3 regions of the Weizmannia acidilactici genome follow, and region 2 is predicted to be linked to each of the others. Evidence: predicted binding sites of a transcription regulator. Region 2 holds the regulator's gene; each other region holds the start of a gene.
What was found. Region 2 encodes LexA, which represses DNA repair genes until DNA is damaged. Its sites were predicted from a motif close to CGAACATATGTTCG; they were not measured.
Positions count from the first base shown of each region.

Region 1: the regulator LexA is predicted to act here: its motif matches at 9,851-9,864, upstream of GBH70_RS10520 (WYL domain-containing protein).
Region 3: the regulator LexA is predicted to act here: its motif matches at 3,159-3,172, upstream of uvrB (excinuclease ABC subunit UvrB).

Region 1 covers NZ_BKZR01000026.1:2,427-13,846, forward strand. The annotation lists gene tsaD (tRNA (adenosine(37)-N6)-threonylcarbamoyltransferase complex transferase subunit TsaD) at 1-530, shown strand, start outside; partial or broken gene GBH70_RS10480 (IS1182 family transposase) at 463-1,967, opposite strand; gene GBH70_RS10485 (ABC-F family ATP-binding cassette domain-containing protein) at 2,604-4,523, opposite strand; gene GBH70_RS10490 (redox-sensing transcriptional repressor Rex) at 4,803-5,477, shown strand; gene tatC (twin-arginine translocase subunit TatC) at 5,638-6,402, shown strand; gene GBH70_RS10500 (DUF4305 domain-containing protein) at 6,543-6,740, opposite strand; gene GBH70_RS10505 (CPBP family intramembrane glutamic endopeptidase) at 6,737-7,468, opposite strand; gene groES (co-chaperone GroES) at 7,779-8,063, shown strand; gene groL (chaperonin GroEL) at 8,117-9,739, shown strand; gene GBH70_RS10520 (WYL domain-containing protein) at 9,936-10,154, shown strand; gene GBH70_RS10525 (GtrA family protein) at 10,168-10,611, opposite strand; gene GBH70_RS10530 (glycosyltransferase family 2 protein) at 10,616-11,420, opposite strand, start outside.
Region 2 covers NZ_BKZR01000020.1:147-9,411, reverse strand. The annotation lists gene GBH70_RS08905 (DnaD domain-containing protein) at 151-1,218, shown strand; gene GBH70_RS08900 (flavodoxin domain-containing protein) at 1,442-1,921, opposite strand; gene lexA (transcriptional repressor LexA) at 2,189-2,809, opposite strand; gene yneA (cell division suppressor protein YneA) at 3,011-3,331, shown strand; gene GBH70_RS08885 (YneB family resolvase-like protein) at 3,351-4,004, shown strand; gene GBH70_RS08880 (DUF896 domain-containing protein) at 4,090-4,323, shown strand; gene tkt (transketolase) at 4,476-6,482, shown strand; gene sirA (sporulation inhibitor of replication protein SirA) at 6,675-7,115, shown strand; gene GBH70_RS08865 (YneF family protein) at 7,184-7,402, shown strand; gene GBH70_RS08860 (cytochrome c biogenesis CcdA family protein) at 7,664-8,371, shown strand; gene GBH70_RS08855 (response regulator) at 8,394-8,753, shown strand; gene GBH70_RS08850 (CcdC family protein) at 8,901-9,265, shown strand, end outside.
Region 3 covers NZ_BKZR01000009.1:5,521-16,940, reverse strand. The annotation lists gene pstB (phosphate ABC transporter ATP-binding protein PstB) at 1-490, shown strand, start outside; gene pstB (phosphate ABC transporter ATP-binding protein PstB) at 519-1,304, shown strand; gene phoU (phosphate signaling complex protein PhoU) at 1,320-1,979, shown strand; gene GBH70_RS04805 (HD domain-containing protein) at 2,132-2,776, shown strand; gene GBH70_RS04800 (CsbA family protein) at 2,864-3,109, shown strand; gene uvrB (excinuclease ABC subunit UvrB) at 3,284-5,266, shown strand; gene uvrA (excinuclease ABC subunit UvrA) at 5,272-8,136, shown strand; gene tagD (glycerol-3-phosphate cytidylyltransferase) at 8,461-8,859, shown strand; gene GBH70_RS04780 (CDP-glycerol glycerophosphotransferase family protein) at 8,852-10,042, shown strand; gene GBH70_RS04775 (CDP-glycerol glycerophosphotransferase family protein) at 10,050-11,420, shown strand, end outside.

The DNA.
Region 1 (11,420 bases), on a different contig from region 2:
ATGCAGCGGGAGAGGCTTATGACAAAGTGGCCCGGACATTAAATCTGCCGTACCCCGGCGGCCCGCAGATCGACCGGCTCGCCCATGAAGGTGAACCGAATATTGATTTGCCACGTGCTTGGCTTGAGGGCACATACGATTTCAGTTTCAGCGGTTTAAAATCGGCTGTCATCAATACGCTGCACAATGCAGCGCAGCGCGGGGAAACGATCAAGCCGGAAGACATGGCGGCGAGTTTCCAGCAAAGTGTGGTTGATGTGCTTGTCGGAAAAACAATAGAGGCCGCCAAAGAATTTGAAGTTAAAGAAGTGCTAGTGGCCGGCGGGGTTGCCGCGAATAAAGGATTGCGCGCCGCTTTGGAAGAAGCATTCCATAAGCTGCCGGACGTGGAGCTTAGCATCCCGCCGATCCATTTATGCACAGATAATGCTGCGATGATCGCCGCTTGTGGTACCGTGCTTTTTAAAAAAGGGAAAAGGAGTGCCCTTGATTTAAATGCTTATCCGGGGCTTGATATAGAAAATTTTTAGGGGGCTGTCCCAAAAGCCCCTTCTTAAACAAGAAAAACCGTTGAGAAAATAATTTTCTCAACGGTTTTTCTTGTTTCTGAAACAGGCGGTTCTTTTCCGCCTGTTTCAGAAGATTGTGGACGATGGCACCCAGCCCGAATTCGATATTTACTTTCTCAAGCCCCCGTAAAGAAAATCTGCGGAACGACCGATTGCCTTTGATATGACCGAACACGCTTTCTACCTCGATTTTCCTTCGAGCGTAGATTTGCTCGTCTTTTTCACGATATTCCCAGTTAGAAACATTTCGGATATCTTTTTTGTAAGCCCGCGTCTCTTCTTTCCTCATAGTATTGTAAGGAATCAATGCTTCGAACTCTTCCTCATGCGCATACAAATAGTTGGCTTCCCCGCCATAACCTGCATCCGCAATGATCCGTTTTGGCTTAGGCAGGCCGGATGCTTTCAGCTTCTCCAAATGCGGCACAAAGCATCTTGTATCAGTTGGCCTCTGGTGTATAGTGTATCCAAGAATAAGCTGGTCTTCCGTTCCAATTTGGACATTGTAACCCGGTTTCAGCTGGCCGTTTTTCATATGATCTTCTTTCATCCGCATAAAGGTGGCATCATGATCTGTTTTGGAATAACTGTTCCGGTCTCCAAAAATGCTTCATACTTCTTCAGCCGTGGTAAGTAGTCTTCTTTGAGTTTCTTGTAAATTTTTCGTTTCGACCGATAGACTGCCTTTTTCTCTTTCTTCAGTTCCTTGTCTTTTTCCTGCTCTGCGTCTGTTTCAGCTTCTTTGACTTTTTGCTCCACCTTTTTTGCAATTTTCTCCAGCTGCTCTGCACTAACGCGTTCAGCTTGTTCTTTCATTCTTTTAACTTTTTTTCATCTAATTCGATTGTCGATCAACTGAAACATCTTTTGGAGATTTTAGTGGAGTTTCTCTTCATATTTTTCTGTCACTTTTTTCTAGACAAACGTGTACTTATTGGCGTTTGCCTCGATCTTTGTGCCGTCCATGAAGTAGTTTTCCAGCGTGATATATTTTTGTTCCAATAAAAGATTGATGAGTTCGGTAAAAAGGGGCTCGATCATGTCTTTCATCCGTTCCGAACGGAATCGGTTGATGGTTCGGAAATCTGGCGTTTGTTGCCCAGACAGCCACATCATCGGAAGATTTTCAAGAAGGGCTTTTGCGATACCCCGGCAAGAATAACTTTTTTCAGTGTAAGCATAGAGAATTACTTTTGTCATCATTTTAGGGTGATACGAAGGACGGCCCCCGCCTTTATAATACGAGAAGAAGAAGTCGTCGCTGATTTGATTCACCATATCATTGACAACGCGGGCTACATGGCTTTCTGGAATCATATCACTAAAATCCATTGGAAGAATGAGTTGTCCCATGTTATAATCAATAAAGGTAGCTGAATAGAAAAAAACCGCCTCCATTCAATGTTTGTTCGACACCTACATTATAATGGAAAAGGCGTTTTTTTTTTGCACTTACTTCGTCTATTGCACGTTGATGATCGCGAAATTTACGAGACTCCTGCGGGAAAAGCGAGCAAGAAGAGACCCCGCAGCGAGTGACGTGAGGAACAAGCAAAGAGGCTCGCGACGCGTGCGGAAAGCGAGTGAATCTCGCGATCATCAACAACCAACGATAATAATTTTTTCACAAAGAAAGGGGCGCCCCTTCAGCCAGATTACCGTCTTTTGGGACAGCCCCTTTTTGTCGGAAGGTTATTCAGAAAAATTGTGCACAATCTGTGGAAAAACTGTTTATAATTTATCCGTTCTGTGAAAAACTTTTAAAAAATTTTTTGCACATCCTGTGATTAATGTGGATAAATCTGTTGATAATTGTGGATTTTGTGGAAAAATAAGTTAAAAAGCAAGAAACCAACAAACAAGCTGTGAATAAATCTGTGAATGATCGAGACGACCCGCTATCGAAAATTGTTGATATTTGTTGAAAAAATTCCGGCGTTAAAAAAGTTGTATAAAAAAAACGGTGGGATCATACCACAATTGGTATCAGCCCGCCGCTTTTCACAACTTCTTTTTCCACAGCGACCCGCATGCTTATTCCGCAATTTCCGCCCACTCATCCATCAGGGCATCCAGCTCGTTTTTCCTCTTTTCCAGTTCATCCGTTACTTCACGCATTTTCACATGATCTTGGAAAACATCCGGATCCGCCAGCTTTTCTTCCCACCCGCTGATTTCGGTTTCCAGCGCTTCGATTTTTGCTTCAATTTCTTCGATTCTCCGCTTTCTTTGGCGTTCCAGTTTTTTTGCTTCCTTATCCTGTTGATAAGTGCTTTTGGTCGGCTGCATCGCTTTTTCCGCTTCTTTTTCCGCTTTTTCCAGCCGCTCAAGTTCCAACATTTCTTCCCGTTTTTGCACATAATAATCATAGTCGCCGAGAAATTCCTGTGTGCCGTCCTTCGAAAGTTCGACGACTTTCGTGGCAATCCGGTTAATAAAGTAACGGTCATGCGAAATAAATAAAATGGTTCCCGGGTAATCAATTAAAGCATTTTCGAGCACTTCTTTGCTGTCCAGGTCAAGATGGTTTGTCGGTTCGTCAAGGATGAGAAAGTTGGCTTTTTGCAGCATTAATTTGGCAAGGGCAAGCCGGGCTTTTTCGCCGCCGCTTAAGGAGGAGACAGTTTTAAGCACGTCATCGCCTGAAAAAAGGAAATTCCCTAGTGCAGTACGGATTTCTTTTTCGGATTTAAGCGGGTATTCATCCCATAATTCCTGCAAAACGGTTTTGTTGGAAGACAAGTCCGCCTGTTCCTGGTCGTAATAGCCGGTTGTTACGTTGGATCCGAATTGGATCGTTCCTGATAGAAGGGGAAGTTTATTTAAGATGGTTTTGATGAGCGTTGATTTGCCGATGCCGTTCGGTCCGACAAGGGCAACGCTGTCTTCCCGTTTCACGGAAAGATTGATATTTCGCGCAACAGCTTCCCCACCATAGCCGATGGAAGCCTCCTGCACTTGGAGCACTTCGTTGCCGCTTTGTTTTTCGATTTCAAAAGAAAAATGGGCCGATTTTTCATCACCGAGCGGTCTGTCCATTAATTCCATTTTTTCAAGCTGTTTTCTCCGGCTTTGTGCCCGTTTTGTCGTCGTGGCGCGCGCGATATTTTTTTGGATAAATTCCTGCAGTTTCGTGACTTCTTCCTGTTGTTTTTCGTATTGTTTCAAATCCCGTTCGTACTGGGCAGCTTTCTGTTCCAGGTAGCGGCTGTAATTACCATAGTATTTCTTGATCGAATGCCTTGAAATTTCGTATACCTGGTTGACGACTTTGTCGAGAAAATAACGGTCGTGGGAAACGATCAGGATCGCGCCCTGGTAGCCCTGCAAATATTGCTCAAGCCAGGTGAGCGTTTCGATATCAAGATGGTTTGTAGGCTCATCCAAAATTAAAATATCTGGTTTGGACAGCAATAATTTTGCCAGCCCCAGCCGCGTTTTTTGCCCGCCACTTAATGTATGGATCGGGGTGCTGTAGTCGTACTGATGAAAACGGAACCCGTGCAGGATGGAGCGGATGTCCGCCTCGATCTGGTATCCGCCTTCCTCTTTAAAGCGGGTCTGAAGCTCATCATAAGCCTGTAAAATTTTTTCATATTCAGCCGGACGGTTATAAATGGAAGGATCCGCCATTTTTTGTTCAAGCGCCCGCAGCTGTTTTTCCATATTGAGCAGGCCCTTAAATACGGACATCATTTCATCCCAAATGGAAAGATTGGATTCCAACCCTGAATTTTGGGCCAAATATCCAATTTCGACCCCGTTCGGTTTCGTAATCGTTCCTTCATCATATGACAGCTGGCCGGCAATGATTTTCAGCAGGGTCGATTTCCCTGCCCCGTTTCTTCCGACTAAAGCAATGCGGTCTTTTGTCTGGATTTCCAATTTTATATTCGATAAAATAAGTTCAGCACCAAAATATTTTGTGACTTGTTGAACTTGCAGCAACATCATGGCCATTTTCACCTCTATATTATTGTAAGTGTACAGGATGCAGCTCTGCAACTCAACTGAGGCACGCGAATATTGTCAAAAATCTTTTCACATAAATCAATGAAAAATATGCAAATTTGTGATATATTTAACATGGTTGGAGAGAGAATGGGCGTAAGATTAAATTTTTTCAGAGACGGTTATTTTTTATTTATAAAAACAGGAGTAATATAAAATCATGGATTGGTAGCGCTGCCAAATATCTCGAAAACTAAAAGGAACCAACTTGGGGGATTTCACATGAAAGATGAATCAGCTAAAATACCACAAGCCACCGCGAAACGATTACCATTGTATTACCGTTATTTGAGAAATTTGTACACTCTTGGCAAGCAGAGGGTCTCTTCAGCGGAACTGAGCGAAGCGGTGAAAGTCGATTCGGCGACGATCCGCAGGGATTTTTCTTATTTCGGGGCGCTCGGGAAAAAAGGGTACGGTTATAATGTTAAATATTTATTGTCTTTCTTCAGCAAGACGCTTAACCAGGATGAAATGACAAATGTGGCGCTCATTGGGGTAGGAAACTTGGGAACTGCCCTTTTGAACTATAATTTTTCCAAAAACAACAGCGCTCGGATTGTGATGGCCTTTGATAACGATGAAAGCAAAGTAGGAAAACGGGTCGGCAATGTGCCGATTTACAGCATGAACGATTTAAAGGAGCGGCTTCGTCAGGAAGACGTGACGGTCGTGATTTTAACGGTTCCGGCCATTGCCGCGCAGACTGTGACAGATGAACTTGCGGATACAAACGTGAAGGGAATCTTGAATTTCACGCCTGCCAGGCTAAATGTCCCGCCGAATGTCCGCGTCCACCATATTGATTTGGCCGTGGAACTGCAAGCCCTCATCTACTTTTTGCAGCATTATTCAAATGATGCCGAAAATTCGAAAGAAAAAACCGTCAAATCATAGCCAAAACTCCCTTTTTCCGTTATCATAATGGGTACAGGGGGTGGCCCGAAGTGGGAACGGAATTCAAGGGAAAGCTGTCCGGTAGTTTTGGTTTGAAGGTGTTGCATAGCGGAGCCGAAAATGGGGAGGATCGAAAGGCGGAAATGAAAGGTGAACGGCCTTGAATCCGAAAAACATGACGGTTGCCGAGCATATTCAGGAATTGAGAAAGCGGCTGATTACGGTTCTCGTTTTCTTTGTGTTTGCGATGATTGTGGGATTATTTGCCGCCAAACCTGTGATCCGTTATTTGCAGCATGCTGAAGAAGCCGAAGTGTTAACGATGAACGCCTTCAGGGTGACGGATCCGATTAAGGTTTTTATGGAAGTATCTGTTGTCATTGCATGCTTGCTGACGCTCCCGGTGATTCTGTACCAGCTGTGGGCGTTTGTAAGCCCTGGCCTGTATGAGAAGGAAAGGAAAATCACATTAAGCTATATTCCCATTTCCATTTTGCTGTTTATGCTTGGCATTTCATTTTCTTACTTTGTTCTTTTTCCATTTATGGTGGAATTTATGATGGAATTGTCGGCGGAAATGGGAGTCCATACGGTTATTGGCATCCGTGAATATTTCCAATTTCTTCTGCAAATTACGCTTCCTTTTGGATTTGTGTTCCAGATGCCGGTTGTAGTCATGTTTCTCACCCGGCTTGGCGTCATTACACCAATGCTGTTAAAAAAGGCACGAAAATACGCGTATGTTGCTTTAATTGCGGCGGCAGCCATCATTACACCGCCCGATGTATTTTCGCAGCTGATGGCCGGCGTACCGCTGATTTTGCTGTACGAAATCAGCGCAGTCGTCTCAAAATTTTCATACCTTAAAGCAAAAAAAGGAGAAAAAGAAATAACCATTGATGAGCAAACGATGATTTCTGAATGAGTGCCGGTTTGCACACGGCCGCCAAATTCGTTCCGTTGCTGCGCAGGCGTTCCGCAAATCCGCAATCATCATCAGTGGAATGTGATGCAAAAAAGCCGTTTTTCCCGGACTGTTTGAAGTGTTCCGGAAAAAACGGCTTTTTATTTTTTGGCCGAATGTTTGAGCCTGAAATGGAAAAGAATCAGCCTGATCCCCGATCCCAGATCCAAAGTGGCAATCAAAAGAAGCAGGTAACAAAAAAAGCCCCAGCCGCTCATCTGCACTTGCTGGATGGCAAAATAAGTGAACAATGCCCCAAGCAGGCAATTGACCACACCTGAAAAAAGTGGCTTCATCATATAAGTCCTCCAATTAAGCTGTGAAAATCTTGAAATTGTAATGTCTGTTGAACGGACGGATACAAAAGCTGCATTACCACCACAATGGTGTTCATGGACACGTGTGCAAACATGGAGACAGTAATCCGTTTCGTTTTTTCATATAAAAAAGCAAGCGCCAGCCCTAAAAGAGAATACAGGAACAAGTGGCTGATCTCAGTGTGGGCAAGCCCGAAAATGACGGAGCTGACCACTCCGGAGACGATAAAGGAAAACCGCCTGCGCAGTGTGCCGAAAATGATTTTCCGGAAGACGATTTCTTCCAGAATCGGCCCGGCTATGGAACTGATCAAAATGACAAGCGGAAATCTTTCGATCAGCACCATGATTTGCTGCGTGTTGTTGGAGCTTTGCGGAATGCCGAAAAGTGATTCGATTTTTGCGGCAACAATCTGGGCGAAGAAGCACAGAAAGACGCCGTATACCGCCCACAAGGCAGATGGGCCAGCCGGGAGCACTTCAGCCCGGTTCATTTCATTTTTTGCGGCTCTCCGCAAAAAATGAAGGACGATGATCAAGCCGACAATAAAACTTAATACCGTCCAAAGCGGGGGTGTCAAAGTTTTCATGCTGGCGGGCGGCTCATGGAATAGGTTTACCCCGGCCCAGTAGAGCATCGGGTAGCCGATAATGTTGGACAACAGCATGAGGACGTACGTCACCAGAATATACACATACTCTTTTTTCACGCGTTCATTTCCTTTCCTGGGCAGTTCAGAGTTTAAAGGTTTGCAAAATGGTCCAATATGTACATTGTACTATTGAACGGAGCGGTGTTCAAATGCTTGTGTCCGTCAGCCTTTTAAGTTGCATATTCGGTTGTTGTTAAAGCATACTTATAAGGGGACACCGGAAGCAAAAAAAATAAAAAAAGTTGTGTTAGAGACTTGCAAAAGGAGAATGAATTATTTATTATAATAATTGTGTTAGCACTCATCTATAGCGAGTGCTAATAATGGACAAAATTTTACATAATGCGAATTAAGGAGGTTGTTTCACTTGTTAAAACCACTGGGTGATCGCGTCGTAATTGAATTAGTAGAAACTGAAGAAAAAACAGCAAGCGGTATTGTGCTGCCTGATACTGCGAAAGAAAAGCCGCAGGAAGGCAAAGTCGTCGCTGTCGGCTCAGGGCGTGTGCTGGACAATGGCGAGCGCGTTGCCATTGATGTAGCGGTAGGCGATCGCATCATCTTTTCGAAATATGCTGGTACAGAAGTGAAATACCAAGGCAACGAATACTTAATCCTTCGCGAAAGCGATATTTTGGCAATTGTGGAATAAGCGTGATTGCGTGAACATAGAAAAATATAACGAATATGAGGAGGTTTTTATAAATGGCAAAAGAAATTAAATTCGGCGAAGAAGCCCGCCGCGGCATGCTTCGTGGTGTAGATAAACTTGCGGACGCTGTTAAAGTGACATTGGGCCCGAAAGGACGCAATGTTGTATTGGAAAAGAAATTCGGTTCTCCGCTCATCACAAATGACGGTGTCACCATTGCAAAAGAAATTGAACTTGAAGACGCGTTCGAAAACATGGGTGCGAAACTCGTATCCGAAGTGGCAAGCAAAACAAACGATGTAGCCGGTGACGGTACAACGACTGCTACTGTTTTGGCACAGGCCATGATCCGCGAAGGCCTGAAAAACGTTACAGCCGGCGCAAATCCTGTCGGCATCCGCAAAGGGATTGAAAAAGCTGTTGCTGCTGCCGTTGAAGAATTAAAAGCAATCTCCAAACCAATCGAAGGCAAAGCTTCCATCGCACAGGTTGCTTCCATTTCTGCCGCTGACGAAGAAGTCGGCCAATTGATTGCAGAAGCAATGGAACGCGTTGGCAACGACGGCGTTATTACAATCGAAGAATCCAAAGGCTTCTCAACGGAACTGGATGTTGTGGAAGGGATGCAATTTGACCGCGGTTATGCATCGCCTTACATGGTAACAGATTCCGACAAAATGGAAGCTGTTCTTGAAAATCCATATATCTTAATTACTGACAAAAAGATTTCCAATATCCAAGAAATCCTGCCTGTTTTGGAACAAGTTGTCCAACAGGGCAAACCGCTGTTGCTCATTGCGGAAGATGTTGAAGGTGAAGCCCTTGCGACACTTGTTGTCAATAAACTGCGAGGCACATTCAATGCGGTTGCGGTTAAAGCGCCTGGCTTCGGTGACCGCCGCAAAGCAATGCTTGAAGATATTGCAACCCTTACAGGCGGCGAAGTCATTACGGAAGATTTGGGCCTTGAGCTGAAATCCGCAACAATCAATCAATTGGGTCGTGCCGGAAAAGTTGTTGTCACAAAAGAAACGACGACAATTGTTGAAGGCGCCGGGGATTCTGCAGCCATTTCCGCCCGTGTGAACCAAATTCGCGCGCAATTGGAAGAAACGACTTCCGAGTTTGACCGTGAAAAACTGCAGGAACGCCTTGCAAAACTCGCTGGCGGTGTTGCAGTCATCAAAGTCGGTGCTGCAACTGAAACGGAATTAAAAGAACGCAAACTGCGTATTGAAGATGCTTTGAACTCCACCCGCGCTGCTGTTGAAGAAGGCATTGTAGCCGGCGGTGGTACTGCACTTGTTAATGTGATCAAGAAAGTTGCTGCGATTGAGGCGGAAGGCGATGTCCGCACAGGTGTGAACATTGTACTTCGTGCTTTGGAAGAACCTGTACGCCAAATCGCTGCAAATGCCGGCCTTGAAGGATCGGTTATTGTGGAACGCTTGAAGAAAGAAGAAACCGGAATCGGATACAACGCTGCGAATGGAGAATGGATAAACATGATCGAAGCCGGTATCGTTGACCCTACTAAAGTTACGCGTTCTGCACTTCAAAATGCTGCTTCTGTCGCTGCAATGCTTCTCACTACAGAAGCGGTTGTGGCTGACAAACCTGAACCGCAGGCTCCTGCAGGCGGCGCGCCGGACATGGGCGGCATGGGCATGATGTAATGCTGCCATAAGGGCAAAAGATAAAAAAGCTGCTTCCCGTATTTCGGGAAGTGGCTTTTTTGCATTTGCAGGCAGAGCGCTCCTCCTGTTTTTCGAAAGAGGCGGGATATCCGAATAAATGTTCTATTTTCGCTTGAAAAAGAATGTGTGTTCGTGTTAAAATGAGAACAAACATTCGTGAAGGGGGAGAGTCGGGATGATCAGCCTGCTCAAAAATGCGATGGAAACGGGGGAACGCTTGGAACTGATCTATATGAACTGGTGCGGGGAGATTTCGCAGCGCACGATAAAAGTACTGGCAGTTCATGAGCATTCATTCACTGCTTACTGTGATTTGAGGAGGAAGATCCGGACGTTTAAATTTGAAAACGTTTTGGGCATAGCCCGGCTGCGGAAAATAAAAAAGGGGGCATGAAGGACGGGCCCGGCTATTCCGTATGCTCACGGAATACCCAGAGCCTGCTGCCGATGAAATTGACGGCAATCCCTGCCAAGGTCGCAATGATTTTGGCGTAAAGAAGCGGCCAGCCCCATTGCTGGTGAAACAGAAAGAGGAGAAGGGAGGTAAATCCGTATACGATTAAATTAATGACAACAAAACGAAAAGCTTCATAAAAACTAGGCTTTTTCCTCACTTGAAACGTCCAAAAACGGTTGAAGATATAGCTGTTCACCATGCCTGCCGTATAAGAGCAAGCTTGCGCCGCCAAATAAGGCACATGGACATGCGTTAAAATAAAGAACACGATAAAATCAACAATCGTATTACCGGCACCGACAATACAAAATTTAATAAATGAGGCATATTGTTTTTTACTGCTCATGAGCGTGCTGTACACCTTTCTGTTGTTAGCTTTTGCCGTAAATCCCATTGTATCATTCTTCTTTCCGGGATGCGAAGGAAGACCGGCTTGTTTTGTATAAATTTGTTTCGATCGTATAGCGCGGGCGCCTTTTTACTTCCTTGAAAATTTTTCCGATGTATTCGCCGATCAATCCGACCGCCATCAGTTCCAGCCCCCCAAGGAGCCAGATGGACAAAATCAGAGACGTCCATCCGGAAACCGTACGGCCCATAAGTTCCTGTACAATTGCGTAAATACCGACAACAGCGCTTAAAATAAATGTTATAAACCCAAGTGCAGTCACAAAGCGGATCGGGGCAATGCTGAAAGAAGTGATGCCGTCCAATGCAAAAGCCAGCATCTTTTTTAAAGGGTATTTTGACTCCCCGGCCAGCCGCTCTTTCCTGTCGTAATACACTTTTGCGGAAGGAAAGCCGAGTAAAGGAATAATGCCGCGCAAAAAAAGATTTGTTTCTTTATAATTTAAAAGTTCTTCGAGCGCCCTTTTGCTCATCAGCCGGAAATCGGCATGGTTCGGGATCAATTGGATACCCAGTTTTCCCATTACCCAATAAAACCCTTCAGCGGTTGTCCGTTTAAACCATGTATCCGTTTTGCGGCTGTCACGGACACCGTATACAATATCATAGCCTTGCCAATATTTTTCGACAAACGTCCGGATGACACGGATATCATCCTGCAAATCCGCGTCAATCGAGATGACGCAGTCGGAACGTTCGCTTGCAACCGAAAGCCCTGCAAGAAGGGCGTTCTGGTGCCCGGCGTTGCGGGACAGCTTTACGCCTTTTACATGCGGGTTTTGGGCCGAGGCTGTC
Region 2 (9,265 bases):
TGAAAGCATCAGAATCTAAGATTTAGAGTAAATAAATCCGAAACATTTAATCTTGTTGGTAAGTTGAATTATTATTACAAAAAATAGTATAGTTATAAATAGGAATCTGGATAATAATTGGATCGTGATTATACAGGGAGGGAAGAGTGGATGATAGTGCTGAACCAGATGCTCTATTGGTCGGAAAGAATTGCCGATTTCGATCAATTTATTTTGGAAGAAAAGAAGCGCATGATAAGGGAAAACATTGATTTGTCCTGCTTAGAACTGCAATACGGCTGGATTTACAAAAAGGCGGATGAACTGGCAAAAGAATGCATGATTACAAACTCGGGAGCCACCATGCGCCGGTATTTGGACAAACTGTGCGAGCGAAGCTGGCTGTCAAAACGGATAAACCCAAAATACCGTTGGGATAAAACGATGCAATACCGGGTAAACCTTACCAAAATTCAGCGCGATCTCGCAAAACTGGGTTATGTTTTGGAAGGTTACAAACTGCCGGTTTTTAATGATGACGGAGCGGAATTTCAAAATGAAAATCCGGGCCATCAGGATGAAAATCCAAACTTTCAAAATGAATGTTCGGACGATCAGGTTGAAAATACATACTTTCAAAATGAAAATTCCAACGATCAATATGAAAACCCATGCTTTCAATATGAGCGCTCAAACGTTCACGATGAAAGTGCAATACCAAAGACTACTTCAGAGATTACTACAGAGACTACGGCAAAGATTACTTCTTCTTCAATAGAGCACTTTCCCGTTTTTGAAAAAGGTGAGGAAACAAAGAATGTAATCGCGTTTTATGAACAAAACGGCTTTGGAACAGCTGGTTCCTATATTGCCGAAAAAATTTTTACATGGTGTGATGAATTAACGGCGGAACTCGTGATAGAAGCGATGAAAACTGCAGTGGAACACGGCGTAGCAAACTGGAGATACTGTGAAACGATCTTAAAGGACTGGGCGGGGAAAAATGTGCAAACAGTGGAGGAGGCGCGTGCATTGCAGCTGGAATTTATAAAGCGGCGGCAGAGGCATTCTGGAATCCGGAGGAAAGAAGTGCTTCCCAGCTGGTTTTCGGAATTCGAGCACAGTTTCCTTGGCAGTTCTGCATTGCAGGAAAAAAGCCCGGAAGATATCGCCGCCCTGCGGCAACGCCTTGAAAAAATAAGGGAGCAGTATCGAAAAAAAGAAGCGGTCAAATCTTGACCATTTTAAAAACTTTAAGAAACGCAGCAAATCCATCGCTCGGAAAATTTGCTTCGTTTTCCGGTCCGCTGGTTAACCGGAAGGGCTGGCTAAATCAGCAAAAAAAGATGGAGGTGGAAGGTGCCGGCTTCCGACGATTCCCGTTTATTCGGGCGTACGTCCAGGCCGGCAACCGATGGAAAGGAAGGGGAAGAAGATGCGGGGGAAAATGGCGGCATCGGCACTACTTAAACACCGTATCGAAAAATCGTTCAATGCCTTCTTCGTTCAGCGCGCTCGTATTTTCCGTAACGCCTCTCATTTTTTTAACCAGCATTTTTTCTAAAAAGTTCATTTCGTCCAGCTTATATGCGTATCCTAACACTTCTTTGGCTACGGCGTGTTTCCGCAGTGCTTCCGGAAAGGCATGGTTAAATTCATCTATGACTTTTTTGCGGTCTGTTTCGCCGGCGCATAAAAAGAGGCCGACACGCTTCTGCAAAAGGATGTCCAAATGGTGTTTGATAAATTTGGTAAGCGGTTTCTGGATTTTTCCCAGATAAATGGATCCGCCGATCATGATGTTTTTGTAATCTGAGAGATTTGGCGGTTCTTCTTTTAAAATATTAATGGATAAAATTTCTTCCGGCGATTTTCTTAAGAGAGACCTGACAATGCCCTCAACCGTCCCGTGCTTGGAAGCGTAAACAACAATGTTGTTCATTTTTCTCAGTCCTTTGCTTAAAGTAACTTCATTAAAACTCCCAATATTAGGATAACCCTAAACAAAGGGATTGTTTACTATTTTTTTGTTACATTTTACTAATGATTCGAGAAAATTCGTTTTACCAGTACTAGCCGCAGAATTTCTTGCCCAAGTATGTTTTGGGAAAAATATACCTCATTACGGTATTTCGGCATTCATAATATCTTTAAATCTCGCATATCCTCTATTAAAAAAGAAGCAGCAAACAAACTGCTTCTCTCTACTTCAATGCACCATTTGACGGTACAGGCCGATGACTTTACCTAATATGGTTACATTTTTCAGAATGATCGGTTCCATTGTCGGGTTTTCAGGCTGCAGCCTGAAATGGTCTTTCTCTTTGAAAAACCTTTTGACGGTTGCTTCATTTTCGTCCGTCATGGCGACGACGATATCCCCGTTATCGGCGGTCTGCTGGGAACGGACAATGACGTAATCACCGTCCAAAATGCCCGCATCAATCATGCTCTCGCCTTCGACTTCCAACATATAAACAGAATCGTCGGAAGGGACAAGATGTTCCGGCAGCGGGAAATACTCCTCGATATTTTCAATTGCCGTAATCGGGATGCCGGCAGTGACTTTCCCGACAACAGGCACATTTACAACATTTTGAAGAGGAATTTCTTCTTCATGGTCCAAAATCTCAATCGCCCTCGGCTTCGTAGGGTCGCGCCGGATCAGCCCCTTGCTTTCAAGCCTGGCGAGGTGGCCGTGCACAGTCGAACTGGAAGCAAGGCCGACAGCTTGGCCGATTTCCCTTACGGAAGGGGGATAGCCTTTTGTCCGTACTTCCTGCTTAATGAAATTTAATATATCCTGTTGCCGTTTTGATAGTTTGGTCATAAAATTCCACCTCGTCGTTCAATTGTGATCGGCACATCCTTACAGCCGCACCTGCGAACGGCGGTGTGCCATTATTTGCTATTATTATATCACGCCGAAGAAGAAAAAACAAACATAAGTTCGAAAAAACTATTGACTAAAACACATGTTCGTTTTATAATTTTATTATCCAAACATCGAACAAATATTCGTGGAAGGGTGATGGCGGTGGCACGGTTATGGAAACAGTATAATTATGTTATGATTTTAATAGTTGTAATACTCATTTTAGGCTTTTATATGATTGCAAGTCTGCAGGACCGTTCAAGCTGCAGGGAGATTGTTGTCGGGGAAGGGCAAACACTTTGGAACATCGCTGACCGGTATGCCAAGGCCGGTTCCATGAACAGGGAGGAATTCATTCGTTGGGTGGAGGCCCATAACGATATAGATGGGAATATGATCAAAGCCGGCGAAAAAATCGTCATTCCGGTTGAAAAAAACGGCGTGCCGGGAAACGAAAATGAAATGGCATTTAAGTAAGAAGCAGGAGATTGGGAAAATGAAAGTCGTTTTATATTGCAGAGTAAGCACGGATAAAGAGAGCCAAGAAACTTCCCTGCACAGGCAGCGGGAAGAGCTCGAAAAACTTTCCGCAAGGCTCGGGTTCGAAGTGGCGGCCGTGATCGAAGACAGGGCGAGCGGATATGACCTGGACAGGCCAGGTGTGCTCGACCTGCTCGAGCTTTTGGATGCCGATCGGATCGATGCGGTGCTTGTCCAGGATGAAACGCGTATCGGACGGGGGAATGCAAAAATTGCACTCATTCATTTTTTATATAAAAAAGGGGTAAAAGTATATTGTTATGCCCAAAACGGGGAATTGGAGCTGTCGGAATCCGATTCCATGGTATTGAAAATAGTCAGCATGGTGGAAGAGTACCAGCGGAAGCTTCACAATTTAAAGATCAAGAGGGGCATGGAGCGTGCAGTAAAAAAAGGCTACCGCCCGCAAAAAAATTTAAAGGGACACGGCAATGTGCACGGCAAGGAAAGGAAAGATGTTCCGGTTGAAGAAATCGTCCACTTGCGCGAAAATGGTCTGACTTTCCAGGAAATTGCCGCCACTATGCGCGGATTCGGCTACCGCGTTTCAAAGGCAACTGTGCACCGGAGATACCAGGAATATATGGAGGAAAAGGGTTTTTCGGAATAGGGCTGTGTTGCCGGTGCACATCCGTTGCGGGCACGCCCGTTTTTTAGTAAGATAACTTAAAAACATGAAGATAAGGAGAGAAACGATGCTTTCTAAGGACAAAATGTCAAGGATTAATGAATTGGCGCGAAAAGCCAAAAACGGCGGGCTGACGGATGAGGAAGCAAAAGAACAGTCCAAATTGAGAAGCGAATATTTGCAGGCGTTCCGTTCTTCTATGAAACAAACAATCGAAAATGTCCGCGTCTTTGACCCTGACGGAAATGACGTCACACCGGAAAAAATCAAGCTCATTCAAATGAAGCGGAAAATGCACTAACGGCCCCTGAGTGGGCTTTTTGCATAAATAAATGTGTGCGGGCATACCAGCCTTTTTGCGCTGAAAGCCTGTAAGAGCTGTAAAAAAGTTGTGTTATTGGTTTAACTTGCCTTAATATAGGAATGTAACCACCGAGAGAAAGGATGATTAAGATGTTTGATAAAACGGATGAACTGGCAATCACGACGATCCGTACGCTGTCCATCGATGCCATTGAAAAAGCGAAATCGGGCCATCCCGGGTTGCCGATGGGGGCTGCTCCGATGGCGTACACGCTTTGGACAAGGTATATGAACCACAATCCTGAAAATCCGCACTGGTTTAACCGGGACCGCTTTGTATTATCCGCCGGCCACGGTTCTATGCTGCTGTACAGCCTGCTTCATTTATCCGGCTATCCGTTAAGCATGGACGAAATTAAAAATTTCCGGCAATTCGGAAGCAAAACCCCTGGCCATCCTGAATTTGGGCATACAGAAGGCGTTGAGGCAACGACCGGCCCGCTTGGACAAGGCATTGCGATGGCGGTCGGCATGGCGATGGCGGAAAGGCATCTGGCGGCAGTTTACAATAAAGAAAATTATCATGTCATTGACCACTATACATATGCGCTTTGCGGCGACGGGGACTTAATGGAGGGCGTTTCCGCGGAGGCGGCATCTTTGGCTGGACATTTAAAATTAGGCCGCCTCATTGTCTTGTATGACTCCAATGATATTTCCCTTGACGGTGAATTAAACAAGTCGTTCTCTGAAAGCGTTGAAGGGAGATTTAAAGCTTACGGCTGGCAATATTTGCGCGTGGAAGACGGTAATGACATCGGGGCCGTTGCAAAAGCCATTGAAGCAGCCAAGGCCGATACAACCCGCCCGACGCTGATTGAAGTGAAAACAATCATCGGGTACGGTTCCCCTAACAAATCTGGTAAATCCGCCGTCCACGGCGCTCCGCTCGGGGAAGAAGAACTGAAACTGACTAAAGAAGCGTATAAATGGACGTTTGAGGAAGACTTTTATGTACCGGATGAAGTATACAGCCGTTTCCGCGAATTAGTCATTGAAAACGGCGTGAAAAAGGAAAAAGAATGGCAGTCTTTGTTCGCTGAATATGAACAACAATATCCGGAACTTGCCGCAGAGCTGAAGCTTGCCATCAAAGGGGAGCTTCCGGAAGGCTGGGATAAAGAGATTCCGGTTTATGAAGAAGGGAAAACGCTGGCGAGCCGTGCATCAAGCGGGGAAGTGCTTAATGCGGTTGCGAAGCGGCTGCCGTCATTATTCGGCGGTTCTGCCGATTTGGCCGGTTCTAACAATACCCGTATGAAAGAAGACAAAGATTATTTACCGGATGTTTACGAAGGACGCAATATCTGGTTCGGTGTCCGCGAATTTGCGATGGGCGCGGCATTGAACGGGATGGCCCTCCACGGCGGTGTGCATGTTTACGGCGGCACATTCTTTGTTTTCTCGGACTACCTTCGTCCGGCTATCCGGCTTGCTGCACTCATGGGACTCCCGGTTACGTATGTGTTTACGCATGACAGCATTGCGGTCGGGGAAGATGGTCCGACCCATGAACCGGTTGAACAGCTTCCGTCACTGCGCGCAATGCCGAATTTGTCCGTCATTCGTCCGGCTGATGGCAATGAAACGGCGGCAGCTTGGCGCCTCGCTTTAACATCCAAGGATCATCCGACAGCACTTGTCTTGACGCGGCAAGGGCTGCCAACGATCATAGGAACGGCCGAAACAGCGCAGGAAGGCGTTTCGAAAGGGGCTTATGTCATTTCACCGGCCCAAAAAGAAACAGCCGACCTCCTTTTGCTTGCCAGCGGCTCGGAAGTCCACCTGGCTGTAGAGGCCCAGAAACAGTTGGCAGGAGAAAATATTGATGCAGCTGTTGTCAGCATGCCGTCCTGGGACCGTTTCGAACAGCAAAGCCAAGAATATAAAGAATCCGTTCTGCCTAAAACCGTGAAGAAACGTCTTGCAATTGAAATGGCTTCCTCGTTCGGATGGGAAAGATATACCGGCGATGAAGGCGATATTTTGGCAATTGATACTTTCGGTGCGAGCGGAAAAGGCAATACGGTTGTGAAAGAATACGGGTTCACCGTTGAAAATGTCGTTGCGCGCGCGAAAAAACTATTGGATTTATAATCGATAAAATAAGAGCCTGCTTGATGCGGATTTCCGCAAATGGCAGGCTCATTTTTGTGTTTGCAGGGTGTAAAAACCGTTAACGGTGTTATTTTCGACACAACTTACAGAATTTTATAACACCGTACGACAACTTTTTTGAGGCTTTTCCATTATAGTAAGGGTAATAATGACGTTGGGAGTGATGCATGCATGCGGACTTATTATATTTATTTAATTGAAGAAGAAATTGCGCAGTATTATTACGGCAGGGAACGCATGTTTTTTGATCTGTTCAATCAATATTCCAGCGTGACCGGCAGATTAAAAAACGTTATCCGCCAGCAGATCGATTATATTACGAAACCGATTCCGCTTTTGTCCGTGCAACATGTCTTGCAGCAGATATTTCCCAATCAAAATGAAATGGTATATGAAAACGGCGCTTACCGGCTGATCTCAAACAAAAAGGGCCAGTATGCCGAAGTAAATATTGAGCAAAGGCTGCTTCGCCTCCATGCATCCGGCAGCTATGATACGGAAACAGCTATATTTGAAACTTTAAGGAAATTCAACGGCAATCTTCTTGCAATCGATTACGACAATAAACGGTTCGGTTGGATCAAGCCGGTGAAAGAAAGAAAATTCGTGTGAGGCGGCAAAGAAGTATTGTATAATTCAAGAGGATTTAGTACACTGTATGTGAGTGAAGGAGGTATACTATGACTTGGGTTTTTATTCTCGTAGCCCTTATTGCCCTTTTGGTCGGCATTGCGATCGGTTTTTTCATCGCACGTAAATATATGATGAATTACCTGAAGAAAAATCCGCCAATTAACGAACAAATGTTGAAAATGATGATGATGCAAATGGGCATGAAGCCGTCACAAAAGAAAATCAATCAAATGATGAATGCTATGAATAAACAAATGAAATTGTAAGCTGGATTGCCGGCTTTTGTGGGATATCTATTCCACTGTACAACTTCGCACGAATTTATAAACCACTTTTTCTGCCAAGATTCCACACAGAAAAGGTGGTTTTTGAGTTTATCCGCCATTTTTGGCCAACCCCCGGGACGTTTTCCTGCGATTCCCTTTCGATCAAACGGCGTGCGGATTTTCCGCCTTCTGGTAACTTTTTTTCATCAAACGGCTCTTTTTTTGTTAAAATGAATCTATGCCGGAACAAGGAGTGGACCAATGGCTGATATAACAGTATGGTTGTCTTTCGGGGCAGGCTTTATGAGTTTTATTTCGCCTTGCTGTTTGCCGCTCTATCCCGCGTTTGTTTCTTACATAACGGGTGCCTCTGTCGGCCAGTTAAAGGCGGGGCATGCGATGCGGAAGTGGAGGAGCATCGCGCATACCGCATGTTTTTTGGCAGGATTTTCCGTTGTTTTTATTGCCTTGGGATTCGGGGCTTCATGGATCGGGAATATGTTTATCACTTACGGGGACTTGATCCGGCAGCTCGGCGCAATTTTTCTCATATTTTTCGGGCTGGTGGCTGCCGGGGTTTTTCAGCCGCGGATATTCATGAAAGCTTATCGGTTTGATATAAAAAAACGGCCACTCGGGCTCGCCGGATCTTTTCTGGTCGGCCTCGTGTTTGCCGCAGGATGGACGCCGTGCACTGGCCCGATTTTGGCTTCTGTTTTGGCGCTGGCGGTGGCGAACCCGGCTTCCGCCTCCGTTTATATGGCTGCGTATGTGTTCGGCTTTTCCATTCCTTTTTTGATACTGGCCTTTTTTATCGGCCGCCTAGGGTGGATGCAGAAATACAGTGCGAAACTCGTAAAAATCAGCGGATTTGTGATGGCGGCTGCCGGGATCCTGCTCTTTTTTGACTGGATGGCCGTCATCTCCGGTTATATCAGTGCCTTATTTGGGGGATTTCAAGGTTTTTAGATGAAGAGGAGGAACACGTCCAATGGCAAGTATTTTAATCGTTGATGATGCAAAATTTATGAGAATGACTTTGGCTAAAATGCTGGAAAACGGCGGTCACACTGTTGTAGGCGAGGCGGAAAACGGGCAGCGGGCCATTGAATTGTACCGTGAATTAAAACCCGATGTAGTGACGATGGATATCACCATGCCTGAAATGACAGGCATTGAAGCGGTCAAAGCGATTATCCGCGAGTTTCCGGATGCGAAAATCATCATCTGTTCCGCACTCGGCCAGCAAAAATTGGTTGTTGAATCGATTGAGTCCGGCGCAAAAGACTTTATTGTCAAACCTTTTGACGAAGTGCGCGTTTTGGAAGCGGTTGATCGTGTGCTGAATTGAAGCCAGCGCTGTGAGAGGGGGCGGAACCAGGCTTTCCGTCTGGACAAAATACCCGTTTTTATGGTTGAATATAGGCATAAGAAAGCATATGTTTATCGTATCAATATTTTATATCGTAAAAAATTCGACTTTAAAGAGGGTTGAAGCATGGAAGGCATTATCATTTCGTTTGTGATTGCGATTTTGATGGGGTCTTTGGTGATTTTTGTCCGACTGAAAGGGCAGAACAAACCGGTTTCCGCAAAAAAAATTATTTTGCCTCCGATTTTTATGAGTACTGGGGCGCTAATGTTTACGGTTCCTTATTTCCGGGTGACTTCCCAGGAAGTATTGGAAGCCTTTGTGATGGGGATGTTTTTCTCGATTTTTTTAATCAAAACATCCCGTTTTGAAGTGCGTGACGGGGATATTTACTTAAAACGTTCCAAAGCATTTCCGTTTATCCTGATCGGGCTCCTTTTGATCCGCCTGCTGATGAAAGTGTTCCTCAGCTCAACGATTCAGGTCGGCCA
Region 3 (11,420 bases), on a different contig from region 2:
CATGGTGTTCCAGCGCCCGAATCCGTTCGCCAAATCGATTTTTGAAAATGTCGCTTTCGGCCCGAAACACCATGGCGTCAAAAAAGCGCTGCTTGAAGAAATTGTCGAGGAAAGCTTAAAGAAAGCGGCTTTATGGGACGAAGTAAAGGACCGCCTGCACACGTCCGCGCTTGCTTTATCAGGCGGCCAGCAGCAACGGCTTTGCATTGCAAGGGCACTTGCGATGAATCCGGAAGTATTGCTGCTGGACGAACCGGCATCGGCATTAGACCCGGTCTCAACAGGGAAAATCGAAGAGTTGATCGTGGAACTGAAGAAAGAATACACCGTTGCAATCGTCACCCACAATATGCAGCAGGCGGCGCGCATTTCCGATATCACCACTTTCTTTTACATGGGCGAACTGATTGAAGCGGGGGAAACTTCACAAATGTTTACGAATCCGAAGAAAAAACAAACCGAGGACTATTTATCCGGGAATTTTGGGTAAATTTTGGGAGCAAAAAGGAGAAGGCAAAATGGCGACAATGACGGAAGAGAGAACGGAAAACAAAACACTGATCCGCGCCGAACATGTGAATGTTTTTTACAAGGACTTTCAGGCACTGTATGATATCAATCTCGATATTTTACAAAATCATGTGACGGCATTGATCGGGCCGTCCGGATGCGGAAAATCGACGTTTCTCCGCACGTTGAACCGGATGAACGACCAGGTCCCCGGATTTCGCGCAGAAGGGAATATTTTCATCGGCGGCGAGAATATTTATGCCCCGAAAACGGATGTAGTAAGCTTGAGGAAAAATGTCGGCATGGTGTTCCAGCGTCCGAACCCGTTTCCAATGTCCATTTACGATAATGTCGCGTACGGCCCGCGCATCCATGGCGTGAAAAAGAAGCGTGTGCTCGATGACATTGTTGAAAAATGTTTGCGCCAGGCCGCTTTGTGGGATGAAGTAAAAGACCGGCTCCACACGTCAGCGATGGGGCTTTCCGGCGGCCAACAGCAAAGACTCGTGCTTGCCAGGGTGCTGGCGGTCGAACCGGGCATTATTTTAATGGACGAACCGGCGTCGGCGCTTGATCCGATTTCAACAGCAAAAATTGAAGAACTGATCCTGGAATTGAAAAACAACTATACGATTGTGATCGTCACCCATAACATGCAGCAGGCGGCAAGGGTTTCTGGCCATACGGCATTCTTTTTGAACGGCAGGGTCGTGGAATATGCTGAAACGAATACAATGTTTACCAATCCAAAATCGAAACAAACCGAAGACTATATTTCAGGGCGTTTCGGTTAATAGAAAGGCGGGACAATGGTGGCGCGGAAATTATTTGAAGAAAACCTGCAGGAATTGCACGAAAGCTTGTTGAGAATGGGGCTGCTTGTCGAAGAGGCCATCTATAAAAGCGTAAAATCTTTTACAGAAAACGATACCGTCCTGGCACAATCGGTCATAGAGAATGACAAAGCGATCAACCAATATGAAGTTGATATCGAAAAGAAATGTTTTGAACTGATAGCTACCCAGCAGCCGGTCGGGACGGATCTGCGGCGGATCGGCACGATGCTGAAAGTGGTCACCGACTTGGAACGGATGGGCGACCATGCGGTGAACATCGCAAAAATTGCGATTGAATTAAAGAATGACCTTTATTTAAAACCATTTGCCCGGATCCCGGAAATGGCGGAAACCGTCAAAGAGATGGTACATGAAGGCTTGAGTGCTTATATCACCCTTAATGAAGAAAAAGCGGTGGAAGTTTCCAAACAGGACGATCAGATCGACCGCGATTTCCGGATCATTTTTAACGAGCTGATGGAAGATATGAAGCAAAATAAAGCAAATATCCATCACGCATCGTTTATGATCCTCGTTCTCCAGCACCTCGAGCGGATCGGGGATTATGTCACAAATGTATGCGAATGGATCGTCTATTTAAAAACCGGTACGATCGTCGACTTAAACCGATAACCATGTGAGAAGATAAATCCAGTTGCTTGACGCTGGGTTTATTTTTTTTTAGAATAGTGAGAATATCAAAAGCCGTTCCCTTTTGTTTTGCATAGCATACAAAAAGGGAAGTTTTACGGTTAATGTTGGACAAACAGCAAGGAGGGAGCAAGATGGGAGTCCATCAATATTTTAAAAGCTTATCAGATTTGGAAAAAATTTACCGCTGCCCGGGAAAGTTTAAATTTCAGGAACACTCGGTGGCCAGCCATTCATTTAAAGTGGCCAAAATTGCCCAGTTTTTCGGCCATGTGGAAGAGCATGCTGGAAATGAAGTCAACTGGCGCCTGCTCTACCAGAAGGCGCTCAACCATGATTATCCGGAGCTGTTTACGGGCGATATCAAAACGCCAGTCAAATACTCGTCAAAAGAGCTTCACCAGCTGTTCAGCCAGGTGGAAGAGGAAATGACAAAGAACTTCATTAACGGCGTGTTCCCGGAAGAATACCGGGCCATTTATTTGAATTTGTTCAAAGAAAGCAAAGATGATACGCTCGAAGGAAAAATTTTATCGGTTGCGGATAAAGTCGATCTGCTTTACGAGTCTTTTGGGGAAATCCAAAAAGGGAATCCGGAACCACTGTTTTTGGAGATTTACGAGGAATCATTGCGGACGATCCTGCAGTTTTCGGAAATGGCTTCCGTCCGATATTTTTTGGATTCCATCCTGCCTGACCTGCTTTCGGAACGTTTTATTGAACATAGCGAGCTGCGCGTGATTACGAACGAAATCATTGAAAATGAATTCAAAAAATAATTCATTTTCAATGATTTTTCTTGTATTTTCAAGCCTGTTGTTCAACAATAAGGATAATGGGGAGAATTGGCTTGGAGTGGGGTGATTATGATCATACAACTGTTTGCGGCCGCTTTTTTTCCGTGCTTTCTTGTCATCTTTTTTACGAGGGTCACATTCAACCAGCTGATCGGTTTAGTACTGACGGTCGCGCTCATTGTCGCTTCGGTTTACAAAGGGTATACGCGCACATGGCCGGTATACATTATGGATGCAGCTTCTTTGACAATCGGATTTTATTTTGCTAATACAATGATACAGAGGGAAAAGAAGAAAAAGGGGAAGCAAAGCTAATCATGCGGTAGGGGAATGGCCTTACCGTTCTTTCGCATGGAAAGAAAAGGGAAAGTTTGTTCGCTTTTTGTTGGTGATGCAAGTAGATATGTGTTAAAATAAAAAGACCGAAAGACGATGCACCACCTTTAATGGTTTGAAATAAAAGCCGATTGTAAATGAGGAGGCACATGAATGGAACAGCGTGCTTTTGAACTTGTTTCGAAATATCAGCCCCAGGGAGACCAGCCGGAAGCGATCCGCCAGCTTGTCGAAGGCGTCCGTGCAGGCAAAAAAGTACAGACCTTGCTTGGGGCAACTGGTACGGGCAAAACGTTTACGATTTCCAATGTGATCAAAGAAGTCAATAAACCGACGCTCGTTATCGCCCATAACAAAACATTGGCCGGGCAGCTGTACAGCGAGTTTAAGGAGTTTTTCCCGAACAACGCGGTCGAGTACTTTGTCAGTTACTATGACTATTACCAGCCGGAAGCGTATGTGCCGCAAACCGATACGTATATCGAAAAAGATGCGAGTATCAATGATGAAATTGACAAACTGCGTCACTCGGCAACATCGGCCTTGTTTGAACGAAATGATGTCATCATTATCGCAAGCGTATCATGCATTTACGGCTTGGGTTCGCCGGAAGAATACCGCGAACTGGTCGTTTCCCTCAGGACGGGAATGGAAATCGAGCGGAACCAGCTTTTACGAAGGCTTGTCGATATCCAGTACGCCCGCAATGATATCGACTTCCAGCGTGGGACGTTTCGGGTGCGCGGTGATGTCGTCGAAATCTTCCCGGCCTCCCGCGATGAACATTGCATCCGCGTCGAGTTTTTTGGCGATGAGATTGACCGGATCCGTGAAGTGGATGCACTGACGGGTGAAATCATCGGGGACCGGGAGCATGTTGCCATTTTTCCTGCCTCCCACTTCGTCACGCGCAATGAGAAGATGCAAATTGCGATACGCAATATTGAAGCGGAACTGGAAGAAAGGCTGAAAGAGCTCCGCGACAACGGAAAACTTCTGGAAGCACAGCGCCTTGAGCAGCGGACCAGATATGATTTGGAAATGATGCGGGAAATGGGCTTCTGCTCAGGCATTGAAAATTATTCCCGCCATTTGGCGCTGCGCCCGCCCGGCTCGACGCCTTACACGCTACTGGACTACTTCCCAAAAGATTTTCTGCTCGTCATTGATGAGTCCCATGTTACGCTTCCACAAATCAGGGGAATGTTTAATGGGGATAGGGCACGTAAGCAGGTCCTTGTCGATCACGGCTTCCGGCTGCCGTCCGCGCTCGATAACCGGCCGCTCCGGTTCGAGGAATTTGAACAACATATTTCCCAGATGATTTGCGTTTCCGCAACACCGGGGCCGTATGAACTGGAGCATACACCGAAAATGGTGGAACAGATCATCCGCCCGACAGGCCTTTTGGATCCGAAAATCGACGTGCGCCCGATCGAAGGGCAAATCGACGACCTGCTCGGGGAAATCCAGGACAGGATTGCAAAAAATGAGCGCGTGCTTGTCACAACGTTGACGAAGAAAATGGCGGAAGATTTAACGGACTACTTAAAAGAAGTGGGCATCAAAGTCCAGTATCTCCATTCTGAAGTGAAGACGCTCGAGCGGATTGAAATCATCCGCGACCTCCGCCTCGGCAAATACGATGTAATTGTCGGCATCAACCTGCTGCGCGAAGGGTTGGACATCCCGGAAGTGTCGCTTGTCGCGATTCTTGACGCCGATAAAGAAGGGTTTTTACGTTCCGAACGCTCACTGATCCAGACGATCGGCCGCGCCGCACGGAATGCGAACGGCCAGGTAATTATGTATGCCGATACGATTACAGAATCCATGGAAAAGGCGATCAATGAGACGAAGCGGCGCCGTGCCGTGCAGGAAGCGTACAACAAAAAGCACGGCATTATTCCGAAAACAATCCAAAAAGACATCCGCAATGCGATCCATGCGACTTACGCGGCGGAGGAACCAGCAGCTTATGAAACGGAAGAAGAGAAGAAGCCGCTCACGAAAGAAGAACGTATGCGGCTGATTGCGGAACTGGAAGCGAAAATGAAAGAAGCGGCAAAAGCGCTTGATTTCGAACAGGCCGCGCAGCTCCGTGATGCCCTTTTAGAACTGAAAGCGGAAGGATGACCACAATGGTATTAGATAAAATAGAAGTAAAAGGGGCCCGCGTCCATAATTTAAAAGATATTGATGTGACACTGCCGCGGGACCAGCTTGTCGTGCTGACGGGATTATCCGGCTCCGGCAAGTCCTCATTGGCGTTCGATACAATTTATGCGGAAGGGCAGCGGCGCTATGTGGAGTCGCTATCCGCATATGCCCGCCAATTTTTAGGGCAGATGGACAAACCGGATGTCGATGCAATCGAAGGGCTGTCCCCCGCGATTTCGATTGACCAGAAGACAACGAGCCGCAACCCGCGTTCCACCGTCGGGACCGTAACGGAAATTTACGATTACTTGCGGCTGCTATATGCCCGCATCGGACGGCCGATCTGCCCAAACCACGGTATCGAAATTGCTTCGCAGACGGTCGAGCAGATGGTCGACCGCATCATGGAATATCCGGAGCGGACGCGGCTGCAGGTGCTGGCCCCGGTCGTATCGGGGAAAAAAGGCCAGCACGTCAAAATGCTCGAAAATATTAAAAAGCAGGGTTTCGTCCGTGTCCGCATCGATCACGAAATGCACGACCTCGGTGAAGACATCGATCTTGACAAGAATAAAAAGCATTCCATTGATATTGTGGTAGACCGGATTGTTGTAAAAGATGGGGTGCAATCCCGTCTTGCCGATTCCCTTGAAACGGCGCTGCGGCTTGCTGACGGCCGCGTCATCATCGATGTGATCGGCGAGGAAGAGCTGTTGTTCAGCGAGCATTTCGCCTGCCCGATATGCGGTTTTTCAATTGACAAGCTCGAGCCGCGCATGTTTTCGTTCAACAGCCCGTTCGGCGCCTGCCAGGAATGCGACGGGCTCGGCTCGAAGCTGGAAGTCGACCTCGATCTTGTGATCCCCGACTGGTCGCTGACATTAAACGAAGGCGCGATTGCCCCGTGGGAGCCGATTAGTTCGAAATATTACCCGCAGCTTTTAAAATGCGTGTGCGAACATTTCGGCATTGACATGGACACACCGGTAAAAGATTTGCCGAAGCACCAGATGGATAAAATTTTATACGGCTCGGGCACGGAACGAATTTATTTCCATTATGAAAATGATTTCGGCCAGGTGCGCGACAACTATATTGAGTTTGAAGGCGTAATCCGCAATATTGAACGCCGTTATCACGAGACAAGCTCCGATTTTACGCGCGAGCAGATGGAAAAATACATGGCCGAGCAGCCGTGCCCGAAATGCAAAGGCTACCGCCTGAAACCGGAAAGCCTTGCAGTGAAAATCAACGGGAAACATATCAGCGAAATCACGGATTATTCGATTGCGGAAGCCCGCGATTTTTTCACACATTTGGATTTGACGGAAAAAGAGCAGGCAATCGCAAGGCTGATTCTCCGCGAAATTGATTCCCGCCTCGGTTTTTTGGTCAATGTCGGCCTCGATTATTTGACATTGAGCCGTTCTGCCGGGACACTTTCCGGCGGGGAAGCGCAGCGTATCCGCCTCGCCACGCAGATCGGTTCGCGGCTCACAGGGGTGTTGTATATTCTTGATGAACCGTCGATCGGACTGCATCAGCGCGACAATGACCGCCTGATTGCAACGCTCAGAGAAATGGCCAATATCGGCAATACCCTGATTGTCGTGGAGCATGATGAGGATACGATGCTCGCCGCCGATTATTTAATCGATATCGGACCGGGGGCGGGCGTCCACGGCGGACAGGTCGTTGCAGCGGGAACGCCGCAGGAAGTGATGGCGAACCCGGATTCGCTGACCGGACAATATTTGTCAGGAAAGAAATTTATTCCGCTGCCTGCCAAACGCCGGAAAGGGGACGGCCGTTTTATTGAGGTCAGGGGGGCTAAGGAAAACAATTTAAAAAATATCAATGTCAAATTTCCGCTCGGTACGTTTATTGCCGTTACAGGTGTGTCCGGTTCCGGAAAAAGCACGCTCGTAAACGAAATCCTGTATAAGGGGCTTGCGCAAAAATTGTACCGCGCAAAAGCGAAGCCGGGCGCCCATAAAGAAATCAAAGGCATCGAACATTTGGACAAACTGATCGACATTGACCAGTCTCCGATCGGAAGGACGCCGCGTTCGAACCCTGCCACCTATACCGGCGTGTTCGATGATATCCGCGAAGTGTTCGCATCCACCAATGAGGCGAAAATCCGCGGCTATAAAAAAGGCCGCTTCAGCTTCAATGTAAAAGGCGGCCGCTGTGAAGCCTGCCACGGCGACGGGATTATCAAAATTGAGATGCACTTTTTGCCGGATGTATACGTACCGTGTGAAGTGTGCCACGGGAAACGGTATAACCGCGAAACGCTCGAAGTGAAATACAAAGGCAAAAATATTGCCGATGTGCTCGATATGACGGTCGAAGATGCGATTGCCTTTTTTGAAAACATCCCGAAAATCAAGCGGAAGCTGCAAACGATATTCGACGTCGGCCTCGGATATATCAAACTCGGGCAGCCGGCAACAACATTGTCCGGCGGCGAAGCCCAGCGTGTGAAACTCGCTTCCGAACTGCACAGGCGCTCGACCGGCCGTTCTTTCTACATTTTGGATGAACCGACAACCGGCCTCCATGTCCATGATATTGCCAAGCTATTGGATGTGCTGCAAAGGCTGGTGGACAACGGCGATACCGTTCTTGTGATCGAGCATAACCTGGATGTCATCAAAACAGCCGATTATATTATCGACCTCGGCCCTGAAGGCGGGGAAGGCGGCGGAACGGTTGTCGCCACCGGCACCCCGGAAAAAGTCGCCGACAATCCGGCCTCATATACCGGAAAATATTTAAAACCGATTTTGGAACGCGACCGGGCAAGAATGGAAAAACAAATGGAAAGCCTGGCGCGCTGAGCACAATTAACAGGCTTCCTCCTGCAAATGCAGGGGGAACCTGTTTTAAAAAGGCAATGGCGATATGATTAGATATCTCGTGAGATATGCGGGACTTATACGTGAAAAGCGAAAGGACTCCGGTGGAAGAAACAGTAAAAATTTGATAAAGCTTAAAATAGATAGTCTGGAACCATTTTGAGATAGAACCAGCTTGACACTTTTTAAAGAAGTATTTGAATTCTAATGTAAATAGACATATAATGAGAAAAGATTGGGGAAAAATAATAGAAGATGTCACATTATGAAAAATTAATGCCTATTACTTAACAGGGAGAGAACTGTATGAAAAAGGTGATCACATACGGAACATTTGACCTTCTTCATTGGGGGCATATCAATTTATTAAAACGCGCAAGGGAGTTGGGCGATTATTTAATCGTCGGCCTTTCAACGGATGAATTTAACGAAATTAAAAATAAAAAATCATACCACAGCTACGAAAACCGGAAATTAATTCTGGAAGCGATCCGTTATGTTGACGAAGTAATTCCGGAAAACACTTGGGAACAAAAAATAGACGATATTAAAAGGCACCATGTGGATATATTTGTCATGGGCGATGACTGGAAAGGCAAATTTGACTATCTGAAGGATTACTGTGAAGTGGTTTATTTGCCGAGAACAGTCGGAATTTCAACTACAAAAATTAAGCAGGATCTTTTCTCCGTGAAAAATGGTTAGGGAACTGTTTATTTCTTTATACTTATTGCTTTTCCGGATCATCTTTTCTATATGTAATTTATTTCCTATAGAGAGAAAAGTTTCTTTTGTTGTTTCTTTTAAAAGCAATAGTGAATATGTTTACCATGCTATTAAACAATATCCCAATCCATTTACAGTTGTGTTTTTATGCACTTCTTCTTGTTTTCATCAATTAAATGATGAACTCGCACAGGAAGAAGTTCTTCTTTTTAATTTAAAAAAACCCTTTGATTTTTTTAAAAGTATTTATCATTTGGCGACATCAAGATATATTGTTGTGGATAACTATTATGGCTTTTTGGCAGCAACAAATTTTAAAAAAGAAGTGGAATGCATACAGGTTTGGCATGCTGCAGGTGCCTTTAAAACTTTTGGTTTAAAGGATAAAAGCATAAATACCCGTACAAAGGGAGCCATCACCAGGTTTAAAAAAGTGTATTCACAATTCCATAAAATCGTGATTGGCTCAGATATTATGCAATCTATATTTAAGGAAGCTTTCGGCGTTGGTTCTGATAATTTTTTGTGTACAGGTGTGCCTAGAACGGATCTTTTTTTTGATGATCTTTTAAAAGAACAAACAATTCGCAAAATTTACCAAAAACATTCTGGATTAATGCATAAAAAAATTATCTTATATGCACCCACTTTTCGGGATTATGAGTTAAATAATTTTTCGTTGAAATTAGATTTGGCATTAATGTCTCAAGAGCTCAAAGATGATTATGTGGTCATCATTAAATTGCACCCAGTTGTTAAAAATAAGAAGGCACTAGCTGATTATAAGGGATTTATTCTCGACTTTTCACATTATGATGATATAAATGAATTATTGTTGATTACTGATATTTTGATTACTGACTATTCCTCTATTCCTTTTGAGTTTTCTCTTTTAAAGAGGCCAATGATTTTTTATCCGTATGATTTAAAAAGTTATCAAGAAAATCGGGGTTTTTGGAAAGAATATGAGCAGTTGGTACCCGGTCCTATTGCGTTTAATACGGAAGAAATTATCCGATTGATCAAAGAAAATGATTTTGATATGGAACGAATAGTTGAATTCTCAACTCAATGGAATAAATATTCAGATGGAAAGTCCAGTTATAATTTAACAAATTACTTATATCAACATAGTGAAGATCCGGCTGTCGGGAGGAGTTAAAATACATATGGTGGAAATTAAAAAATGTACATTAAAAGAACTAAAATTTCAGCAATATGATTATTTGCTTGAAATGTATGTACCTCTACATATTGCAGCCGATCATTCGCAGCTGCAATTAACACTTGTAAGTCGTTATAGAGGTTTGGAAGAAACTTATTATGTATTTGAGCTATCAAGAAGTGAAGAAATATGTATATTCGGTTCGAAAATAGAAAGAAAAGAACTTGATCACTTAATGTTGCATGATGATATTTGGGATGTATATTTAACAAAGGAAAAAATAACAGAATTGGACACCGAGGAAGATGAAGAGACAGAAGAGCCGCTCAGGTACAGGTTAATGAGTAATTTAAAACATATAGAGTTACTGTATTACATTAATCATAAAGAGAATAAAATATTATTGCCATATTCAACCAATAAAGGTAATCTCTCTTTTCAGGTAAAGAATCCGGGCATCATCGCAAAGGTTGAAAGAGCTTCTATTGATAAATCAGGGCTTATTTCTTTAAGCGGTTTTGCAGTAGATCCAACAGGTAAGGATCAGATTGAAAAAAGAACATTTATTTTACGAAATTCTGGACAGGGAATTGAACTTAAATATCCAGTTCAATTTATAGAGCGCGCGGATTTAACGGAGGAATATGGCCATCACGGCTTGGACTTTAATCATGCTGGTTTTTATGCTGAAATAAAGGCTGAAGATATCGCGCTCTTAGGGGAAGGTAAGGTACGGTATAAATCTTATTTGAAAATGGATGTGGATGGAGAGGTAAAAGAAACACCCCGCTTAAAACTGATTCCGGATAGCTCATTTTCAAGAGTAGAAAAATATATTAAAAAATTTGATGGCCGAAAGAAAAAATTTGTAGTAACCAGAACAAAAAAGAAGAAATTTTTATCAATTTCTGTGGATGACTATCGTTTTTCTACTCATGTGAAATCATTATTAAAGAAAAAACTAAGAAAGATAAAGAAGAGCAAATATACCAAAAGGGCTTACCAACTTGCTTTTAAAATAATTGGAATGCTTCCCGCTGATAAAAAACTGGTCATGTTTGAAAGTTTCCTCGGAAAGCAGTACAGTGATAATCCCCGAGCCATTTATGAATATATGAAAGAAAACCTGCACGGTTATAAGCTATATTGGAGTATTGATAAAAGGTTTATTTACAATTTCGAAAATCGGAACTTAGTCTATATAAAACGATTTTCTATAAAATGGTTATTTGCGATGGCAAGGGCACGTTACTGGGTCACAAATAGCAGGATGCCGCTCTGGATTCCGAAACCTGCCCATACAATATATCTTCAAACTTGGCATGGGACTCCATTAAAAAAATTAGCTGCTGATATGGAAGAAGTTCATATGCCG